DNA from 2 places in the Gordonia sp. SL306 genome. Region 1 is predicted to be linked to the other one. Evidence: predicted binding sites of a transcription regulator. Region 1 holds the regulator's gene; the other holds the start of a gene.
What was found. The regulator LexA, encoded in region 1, represses DNA repair genes until DNA is damaged. The targets are predictions, from matches to a motif close to CGAACANNTGTTCG.
Positions count from the first base shown of each region.

Region 2: a site for LexA is predicted at 2,675-2,688, ahead of cofD (2-phospho-L-lactate transferase). Genes of this name have one in related genera too.

Region 1 is NZ_CP113063.1:4,744,537-4,749,272, forward strand. Features, by position in the region: gene OVA31_RS21740 (DeoR/GlpR family DNA-binding transcription regulator) at 1-755, opposite strand, end outside; gene OVA31_RS21745 (putative PEP-binding protein) at 964-2,634, shown strand; gene lexA (transcriptional repressor LexA) at 2,652-3,410, opposite strand; gene OVA31_RS21755 (LysM peptidoglycan-binding domain-containing protein) at 3,649-4,200, shown strand; gene nrdR (transcriptional regulator NrdR) at 4,303-4,736, shown strand, end outside.
Region 2 is NZ_CP113063.1:483,634-488,369, reverse strand. Features, by position in the region: gene OVA31_RS02290 (NUDIX hydrolase) at 1-110, opposite strand, end outside; gene OVA31_RS02285 (coenzyme F420-0:L-glutamate ligase) at 107-1,465, opposite strand; gene cofD (2-phospho-L-lactate transferase) at 1,462-2,529, opposite strand; gene OVA31_RS02275 (WhiB family transcriptional regulator) at 3,225-3,482, shown strand; gene OVA31_RS02270 (metallopeptidase family protein) at 3,519-4,124, opposite strand; gene OVA31_RS02265 (DUF3499 domain-containing protein) at 4,234-4,704, shown strand.

The sequences.
Region 1 (4,736 bases):
TCGATCCCGCGTGCCGACAGGGCCGCGGAGGTGACCGGGTCGATCCCGGCGTCGGTGACCAGCACGTCGATATCTGCGAGATCGGCGAACGAGGACAGGTCCTCACGGTCGATCTTTGATGAATCAGAAAGCACCACAACGCGATTGGCAACCCTCACGATGGCCGCCTTGATGGCGGCCTCGTCCGGGTCGGGGGTGGAGAGTCCGTGTGACTCGGTGATCCCGTTCGCGCCGACGAAGGCCGTCGAGATACGCAGTCGTTCCAGTGCCGCCACCGTCTCGGAGCCCACCGTCGCCTGTGTGAGTCCGCGGACCCGGCCTCCGAGGACATGCAGGTCCGACGAGTTGTGGCCGGCCAGCGCGGCCGCGATCGGGATGCTGTGGGTGATCAGGGTCAGACGGCGGTCACGTGGCAGGGCGAGGGCGGCCTGGAAGGTGGTGGTGCCGGCGTCGAAGAACACGGAACCACCGTCCGGTGGGAGGAACCGGATCGCCGCACGGCCGATGGCGACCTTCTCATGCGTGTGGGTCATCTGGCGTTCGTCGATGCCGAGCTCGCCGATCACCGGCGTGGAACCCGGCCGAACCGCGCCGCCGTGTACCCGCTGAAGATGTCCTGCGCGCTCGAGGGTTGCGAGATCCCGACGCACCGTCTCACTGGTCACGTCGAACAGCGTGGCCAACGCGGTGACCGACGCGCGGCCATTGGCCCGCACCTGATCGGCGATCGCCTGCTGACGTTCTTCGGCGTACACGGATGTCCTCGTCTGTTGGAATCTGTGGATTTCAATGTTGCTATATCTGTGTTTACGCCTGTTTATGTTGACAAGTCAAGGTTTTCTTGTAACTTGAATCACATAACTTTCAGTTACGGGCCCATTCCACATGCGCTCCGCTGCTCGATACAGGCCAGTGAGTCCGGGACGGGATCGGTTCCCGGACCGACGGACAGATAGGACTTCGGTGACACAGACACAGGTTTTGCAGGGGACACCGGTGGTGGCCGGAAAGGCCTTCGGTCCGGCCATCTGGCCGGGCGCCCGCCCGGAATACGACCCGAGCGCAGAGGACGCCGTCGCCGAGGACGAGCGTGAGGTCGAGACCAAACGCTTCACCGACGCCGCGGCGGCGGTGGCGGGACGGCTCCGGGAGCGGGCCTCGCATGCCTCGGGCGCCGCGTCGGAGGTGCTCGTGGCGACCGCCGGCCTGGCCGAGGACCGCGGTTGGGTCGGTGCGGCGTCGGCGTTGATCGCCAAGGGCACCCCCGCGCCGGCTGCGGCCGTGGCGGCGACCGAACAGTTCGCCGCGATGTTCACCAAGCTCGGCGGACTGATGGCCGAGCGGGTCACCGATCTCAACGACGTCCGCGATCGGGTGGTCGCCGAGTTGCTCGGGATACCCGAGCCCGGCGTACCGGAACCGCCCGTGCCGTCGGTGCTGCTCGCCGACGATCTCGCCCCGGCGGACACCGCCGGGCTCGATCCGACGCTGATCACCGCGCTCGTCACGCGTCTCGGAGGTCCCACGAGTCACACCGCGATCATTGCCCGCCAGTTGGGGATTCCATGCGTGGTGGCAGTGGGTGAGCTCGCCACCGTGGCCGTCGGCACCACGGTGCTCGTCGACGGCACGGCGGGCACTCTGGAGGTCGAACCCGACGAGGCGAGGGCGCTGGCCGGCGTCGACGAGAGTCGTCGCAAGGCCGCCGCGGTGGCGTCGTGGACGGGACCCGGGACGACCGCGGACGGGCATCCGGTCTCGGTGCTCGCGAATGTCGCCGACGGAGCGTCGGCACGAAACGCATCCGGTCATCCCGTCGAGGGTGTCGGATTGTTCCGCACGGAGCTGGCGTTCCTCGAGCGGGCCGAGGCCCCGACGATCGCCGAGCAGACAACGTTGTACCGCGAGGTGATCGACGCATTCGCCGATCAGAAAGTGGTGATCCGGACGCTCGACGCCGGGTCGGACAAGCCGCTCAAATTCGTGACCCAGCTCAACGAGGCCAATCCGGCGCTGGGTGTGCGGGGCAATCGCATCGCGATCGACCATCCCGAGATCCGCGCGGCGCAGCTCGATGCGATCGCAGCCGCTGCTCAGGAGAGCGGAGCCACGCCATGGGTGATGGCCCCGATGATCGCATCGCCTTCCGAGGCAGCGGAATTCGCGGGCGAAGTGCGGCGCCGTGGATTGATCGCGGGGGTGATGGTCGAGGTGCCCGCCGCTGCGATCCTGGCTCCCGCGATCATGGCGGAGGTCGACTTCGTCTCGATCGGCACCAATGATCTGACGCAGTACACGATGGCCGCGGATCGGATGTCCGCCGAACTCGCCACACTGACGGATCCGTGGCAGCCTGCGGCGCTGGCACTGATCGACATGGTTGCCCGCGCCGGTCAGGCGGCGGGCAAACCGGTCGGAGTGTGCGGTGAGGCGGCCGCCGACCCGCTGCTGGCATGTGTACTCGTCGGCATGGGCGTCAGTTCATTGTCCGCGGCGCCCGCCGCGGCTGCGCCGGTCGGGGCTCGCCTCTCGGAGGTGACCCTCGACCAGTGCCGGTCAGCCGCGCAAGCAGTGCTGAAAACCGCCGATCCCGCGGAGGCCCGTGCGGTCGCGGCCGCGGCGCTCGGTGGCTGACTCTCGGCCGCCGATCCTCACACGCGCCGCATCACGGTGACGACCTTGCCGAGGATCGCGGCCTCGTCGCCCGGGATGGGATCGAAGAGGTCGTTGTGCGGCATCAGCCACACGTGACCGTCCTTGCGCTTGAACGTCTTCACGGTGGCCTCGCCGTCGATCATGGCCGCGACGATGTCGCCGTTGTCTGCGACGTTCTGCTGCCGGACCACGACCCAGTCGCCGTCGCAGATGGCGGCGTCGATCATCGACTCGCCGACGACGCGCAGCAGGAACAGCGATCCCTCTCCGACCAGTTCTCGAGGTAGCGGGAACACGTCCTCGACGGCCTGCTCGGCCAGGATCGGTCCGCCTGCGGCGATCCGCCCGAGCACGGGCACGAACGTCGGTGTGGGCAATTCCTGACCGTCGGCCAGTCCGGCCGCCGCGCCGCCGGGCGGGGTGTGGTCGCCGTCCTGGATGTTGACCGCGCGCGGCCGGTTGTGGTCGCGCTTGAGCAATCCCTTGCGTTCCAGGGTGCGGAGTTGATGCGCCACCGACGACGTGGACGTCAGTCCGACGGCGTCGCCGATCTCGCGGATGCTGGGCGGGTAGCCACGCTCTCGCACGGACTGACGGATGAACTCCAGGACCCCGCGCTGCCGGGCGGTGAGAGCCGCCTCGGCGACCTCGGGTTCGGCGACGACGGGTGCCGGCTCCGACGAGTCGTCGGGGGCGTCTGCGGTCTCGTGGATCCCGCGGGTGGCTCCACGCCGCCCGCCGGCCTTGTCGCTCATCGCTGAGTCCTTCCTGTCGGCTGTTGCATCGTCGGCTGCCGCCGGAACCGGGTTCGCCTCGCAAAATCGCTGGTCGATCGGTTGTCTCACGGCCGAGGTTAACCGAACCTGCCGACAGGTTCAAACATTTGTTCGACGCGTGTCGAGACTTTGTCGGCGCAGCGTGCTACAAATCGAACATGCGTTCCATCGAACATGTGATCGAGGGAACGGTCGATTCGGATCCCAGGAGGACACGATGAGCACAGCCACCTTGACCCGCGAGACGTCCGTCCGCGAGACACCCGCGCGCCACGTGCCGAGCAGTGGCACCCTGACCCGCGAGACACCGGCGCTGGCGCCGCGACGGCCGGTCACCTCCGGCGTCGGTTCGCGTCCGAGGCGCGGCGCGAGGGTCGAGCCGACCCGTCCGGCCGACCGTCGTCCGGACGGTCGATACAACGCGGGCACGACGATCGTCGGCACCCGGTGTGCGGCACCGGCAGATGAGCGGCGGGTCTACGCACGACGTCGTGCGGCCGCGCTTGCCGTGCTGGTCGGGGGAGCGCTGGCCGCGCTCGTCTGGGTCGTCGCGATCGTCGGGTCGAACTACGCCGCGTCCGTCGCCCCGCAGCCGGTGGGCACCGAGGTGGTGCACGTCCGGCAGGGCGACACCCTGAGCTCGATCGCCGATCGGGTGGCGCCGGATCTGCCGCGCCAGTCGGTCATCGATCAGATCGTCGAGCGCAACGCCTTGGCCTCCTCGGGACTCCGGGTCGGTCAGGCACTGATCGCGCCCGCATACCGCTGAGCAACGGACGGTATTCTCATGGCACAGGTTCCAGCCGGAAACCGGCACGGCGTAGCGAGCATCCGGTGCGCCGGAGTGTCCCGAGACGTGCGTGAGGACAACATGCGCTGCCCGTTTTGTAAGAACGAAGACACCAAGGTCATCGACTCGCGTGTCGCCGATGAAGGGCAGGCGATCCGACGGCGCCGTTCGTGTGCGGAGTGTGGTCGCCGGTTCTCGACGGTGGAGAGCGCCGTGCTGTCGGTGGCGAAACGCAACGGGGTCACCGAACCGTTCAGCCGCGAGAAGGTGATGCGCGGAGTTCGTCGGGCCTGCCAGGGGCGTGCCGTGGCCGAAGACGCCCTCGCCCAGCTCGCGCAGCAGGTCGAGGATGCGGTGCGCGCATCCGGATCGGCCGAGATCCCCAGCAACGAGGTGGGATTGGCGATCCTCAAACCGTTGCGTGAGCTCGACGAGGTGGCCTATCTCCGATTTGCGTCGGTGTACCGCTCGTTCGACTCGCTCGAGGACTTCCAGCGCGAGATCGACGACCTGCA
Region 2 (4,736 bases), 1.1 Mb from region 1:
GCGGCGAGAAACGCGAGATACGTGTGGCGCAACGCGTCCTGTTCGGCATCCGGTGCCGCCCACGAACGTAGGGAGGCCACGGCCGATGCGTGTAGCGACGCCATGGTCACCGCTCGATCACCAGTCCATCGGTGGCCGCCGCCGGCCGCAGCCCGGCGTCCTCCTCGGGTCGTCCGATGGCGACCGCGCCCAGCGGTTCCCAGTTCTCGTCGAGGTCGAGGACGTCGCGGACGATGTCCGGGGCGAAGATGGTCGACCCGATCCAGCAGCTCCCGACGCCGCGCACCGACAGGGACACCAGCAGCGACGACACCGCGCCGCCCGCCGCAACCGTGAACATCGTGTGTTCGGCGGCCGCACGCCGGGCGTCCGGGTAGTCGTGAGCACCATCGGGGACGAGGAAAGGGATCACCAACTCGGGTGCGTCGTAAAGGATCTGGCCTCGACGCACGCGTTTGCGGATCGACTCCGCCGACTTCTCGTCACCCTCGAGGTCGTGCCGCCAGGCGGCGGCCATCGCGTCGAGCAGCCGGGTTCGGCGTTCGCCGGAGCGGACCCAGACGAATCGGACCGGATGGGTGTGATGCGGTGCGGGTGCGGTGAGTGCCTCGGCGAACGCGGCGGACATCACCTCGGGGTCGACGGCGCCGGGCGCGAACGTGCGCACCGACCGACGCGTCCGCACCGCCTCGCGACGGCCCTGCTCGATCGCCTCCGCGGTGCCCATCCGAAACAGGTCCTCCGACGCCGGACGGACGAGATCGACGGCCCCGGAACCGTCGTCGACCGGCGCGAGGCCGCGCACCACGGCGATGGGTACCCCGCCGAGTTTGCCCTTCACCAGATCAGCCGCCGCGGCGATCTCGTCTGCGACGGCGATGTCGGTGACGACCAGGGGATTCCCGTACGCGTCGACCGACCCCTCGTAGGGATGGGAGACCCGGATGCCCGCCGCGCCGATGGCGACGTCGGTCTGGCCGTTACGCCAGGCGCGGCCCATCGTGTCGGTGACGATCACCGCGACGTCGATGCCGGCCACCTCACGTATACGTGCCCGGAGCCCCGCCGCGCTCGCGTCGGGGTCCACCGGCAGCAGGGCGAGTTGATCGGTGGCGATGTTCGATCCGTCCACCCCGGCCGCCGCCTGCACGATGCCGATTCGGTTCTCGGTGATCAGCGTCCGGTTCTTGCGTGCCAGTATCCGCACGGACTCGTCGTCGACGAGCTTGCGGCGCAGCGCATCTCGTTCTTCCGGATCGGTCGGCGCGGCCACCATGCGGTTCTCCACCTTGGAGAAGATCTTGCTGGTCACCACGACGATGTCGTCGTCGGCGAGCCAGGGTGCGGCGGCGAGGAGTTCGGTGGCGATGTCGCTCTGCGGCCCGAACTCGCCGAGACCGGTGACTGCCCGGATCTCGAGGCCTCCGACGGACCCGTGGTCGTGGGGCGCCGGAGAGCCGGTCACGAGGTACTCCGTTCCGCTGCGCCGATATTGCGATCGGGGGTGGCCACTCCGACCAGCGTGCATGCGTCGCGGACCATCTGGGCGGTGGTGGCCGGATCGCTCATCAGCAGCGGTGCGGAACCGATCGCGACGCCGTCGACGGCGGCCCGGTCGCCTTCGGCGACCAACCATCCGTCGAGGATCCCGTTGCCACTGCGCGCGCCGTAATGTGCCGCGATGGCCTCGGCGGAGGTCTCCACACCGATCACCGACAGGCATTCGTCGGCCATCCCGCGCAGCGGCCGGTTGTCGATCACGGGGGAGATGCCGACGACGGGGGCCGAGGTGGTGCGCAGCGCGCTGCGCACCCCGGGCACACTGACGATCGCGCCGATGCTGACCACCGGATTGCTGGGTGCCAGCAGCACGATGTCGGCGGCGGCGATCGCCTCGGTGACACCCGGCGCGGTGCGGGTGTCGTCGGAACCGACCTGCGCGAAACCGAAGGTCGGGATCTGTGCACGGTGTCTGACCCACCATTCCTGGAAGTGGATCGCGACCCGCTCGTCGTCGTCGCCGTCGGGCTTGGCCACCACCACGTGGGTCTCGTGACGATCATCCGTCGCGGGTATGAGCCGGACACCGGGCTGCCACCGCCGGCACAGCGCTGCCGTCACGTCGGACAGGCGGTAGCCGGCATCGAGCATCTGGGTTCGGATGAGGTGGGTGGCGAGATCGCGATCGCCGAGGCCGAACCAGTCGGGATCGGCGCCATAGGCGGCGAGCTCCTCCTTGGCGTGCCACGTCTCGTCGACACGTCCCCATCCGCGATCACGGTCGATGCCGCCGCCGAGGGTGTACATGCAGGTGTCGAGGTCGGGGCAGATCCGGACGCCGTGCATCCACGCGTCGTCGCCGACGTTGACGATCGCGGTGATCGCGTGCCCCCCGCCGTCGGGTGCCGTCGCCGTACCGCCGTGGTCGGGTTCACCCGGCCCGGGAAACGGCGTGGGGCCGAGCAATTCGCGGACGCCGGAGAGGAATCGGGCGCCACCGACGCCACCCACGAGAACCGTCACTTTCACCTCGTTCACTCTAGTGATCGAGGCGCGGGTGGTGTCGACCGCGGTGGGCGCCGACGTTCCGCGTGGTCAGTGGGCCGTCATCTGCAGGATGACGCTCAGCGGCGGTGGGTTCGCTACCATGGGTCTCGATTCCGGGGGAGGGGATCGATCATCTGTGAGATTGCTGATGTCTGCGCCCGACCCCGTGTCGAGACCGAGGGTTTCCGACGACTGATGGTATTAAGGAATCTTTTCGGTTTAACTTGACCGCAGCGGTCCATGCCGTGTGTAATCACATCAGTGTCATTATGAGTTTGAGATCGAGAATTGATGGAGCGCAAGGTTTTCGATCATTTGTTCGAATGGCTCATTGGGTGCGATACCCGGACACACGGTGAAGATCGATGGTGTGGGCAGATGTGGTGGGGCGGCAGGGTTGCCGCGGACACCGACGACTGGAACTGACAGACTTCTCGAGCTAGGAGGCGCCGACGATGGCTTTTGAGAACCCGATCGGCAATCCACTTGAACCACGCGACTATTCCGATCCCCGCAAACCCGTTGAGCCGGTGCATAGTTCGGAGGAACTCGCCGGCGCCGACGTTGCAGCCAATCATCTTGGGCTGGTGGGTGATTCAATGACGGCGCCGGGTGTCGGCGGTGTCACGGCAGCGCCGAGCGACAACTCTCCTTGGTCACAGCGGCGTCATCTTTCGTTGGTGGCCAACGACTTCGACGATCTCTTCGAGGCAGTCGAGGAACAGTGGCAGGAGCGGGCGTTGTGCGCCCAGACCGACCCCGAGGCGTTCTTCCCGGAGAAGGGTGGATCGACTCGCGAGGCCAAGCGCATCTGCCAGGGGTGCGAGGTGAAGCCGGAATGCCTGGAATACGCCCTGCACAACGACGAACGCTTCGGGATCTGGGGCGGGCTGTCCGAGCGCGAGCGCCGGCGGCTCAAGCGCGGCATCATCTGACGGCGCTGCGACCGGAGGGCCAGGACGTGTCCCGTCCTAGTCCGGCCCACGATCGATGGTGTCTTCGTCGACGCCCAGGTGGGTGGCAACCTGCTGGACCAACACCTCGTGCACCAACTCCAGCAGATCGGCGCCACGCCTGGCGCGGATCTCGAGCGGTCGTCGGAACAAGATGATCTGCGCGCGGGTGGGTTGGCCGCGTACGTCCAGCCCGGCCGGGATGAGCCGCGCCAGCGGCACCGCGCCGTCGGCGGTGACCTCGTCCGGCCACTGGATCGAGTCGGGGTCGTGCGGCAACATGCGTGGGATGTCATCCACTGCGATGTCGAGGCCTGCGAGCTGATCGTGCCAGTTCGCATCGATCTCCGCGAACGCCTCCAGGGCGATTACGTCGAAGGAGTCGGCCCGGCTCGCGAACGCAGGCACCGATTGCGGAAGCAACGGTGATCTGAGTCCCCGACCTCGACGATCGCGCAGTCGCACCGACCGCGTCGGGCTCCGAAGCACACCCCGACGGGACTCCGCACCCCGACCGCGCGCATCCTGCGCCCGCGCATCGGCACCCCGACCGCGCGGATCCTGGGCGCGACCACGAGGTTCGTCGGCGCGGCCCCGGGAGGGGCGAGGTGGATCGAAGCGCATGACGAGAGTGTAAGGATTTGTGACGTCTCTGTCGCGTGTGAGGTGCGTTTCGCGCGAGCTAGCGTGTCGCCGCCGGTGTGGACCCGCCGCCGGGGATAACCTCGTCACCGTGAAGCTTCCCCGACAGTGCTGCAGGCCCGGCTGCGCCCGTTCCGCGGTGGCTACCCTGACGTTCGTCTACTCCGAGTCCACGGCGGTCATCGGTCCACTGGCCAGCTCGGCGGAGCCGCACTCGTGGGATCTCTGTGACGATCATGCTCGCCGGATCACCGTGCCGCGTGGCTGGGAGATGCTCCGGAGCGAACGCGGCTTCTCGGCCCCCGTCGCCGAGGACTACGAGTTGACCGCTCTGGCCGAGGCGGTGCGCGAGGTCGGCGGTGCAGGACGGGTCGATCCGTCGCAATGGCCCGACCTCTTCGACGGATCGGATGACGTCGCGCCAGGCCGTCGTGGCTCCGGGGGCCGTCACCCGGACGCGTCGCCACCTGGTGACGACGCTCCCACTCGACCGCCGCAATCGGCGCGACCACGGCCGGGCCGTCGTGGTCATCTCCGGGTGCTGCCCGACCCGACCGACTGACCGGCGTTCGTCGCATGTCGTCGGGGAACCGC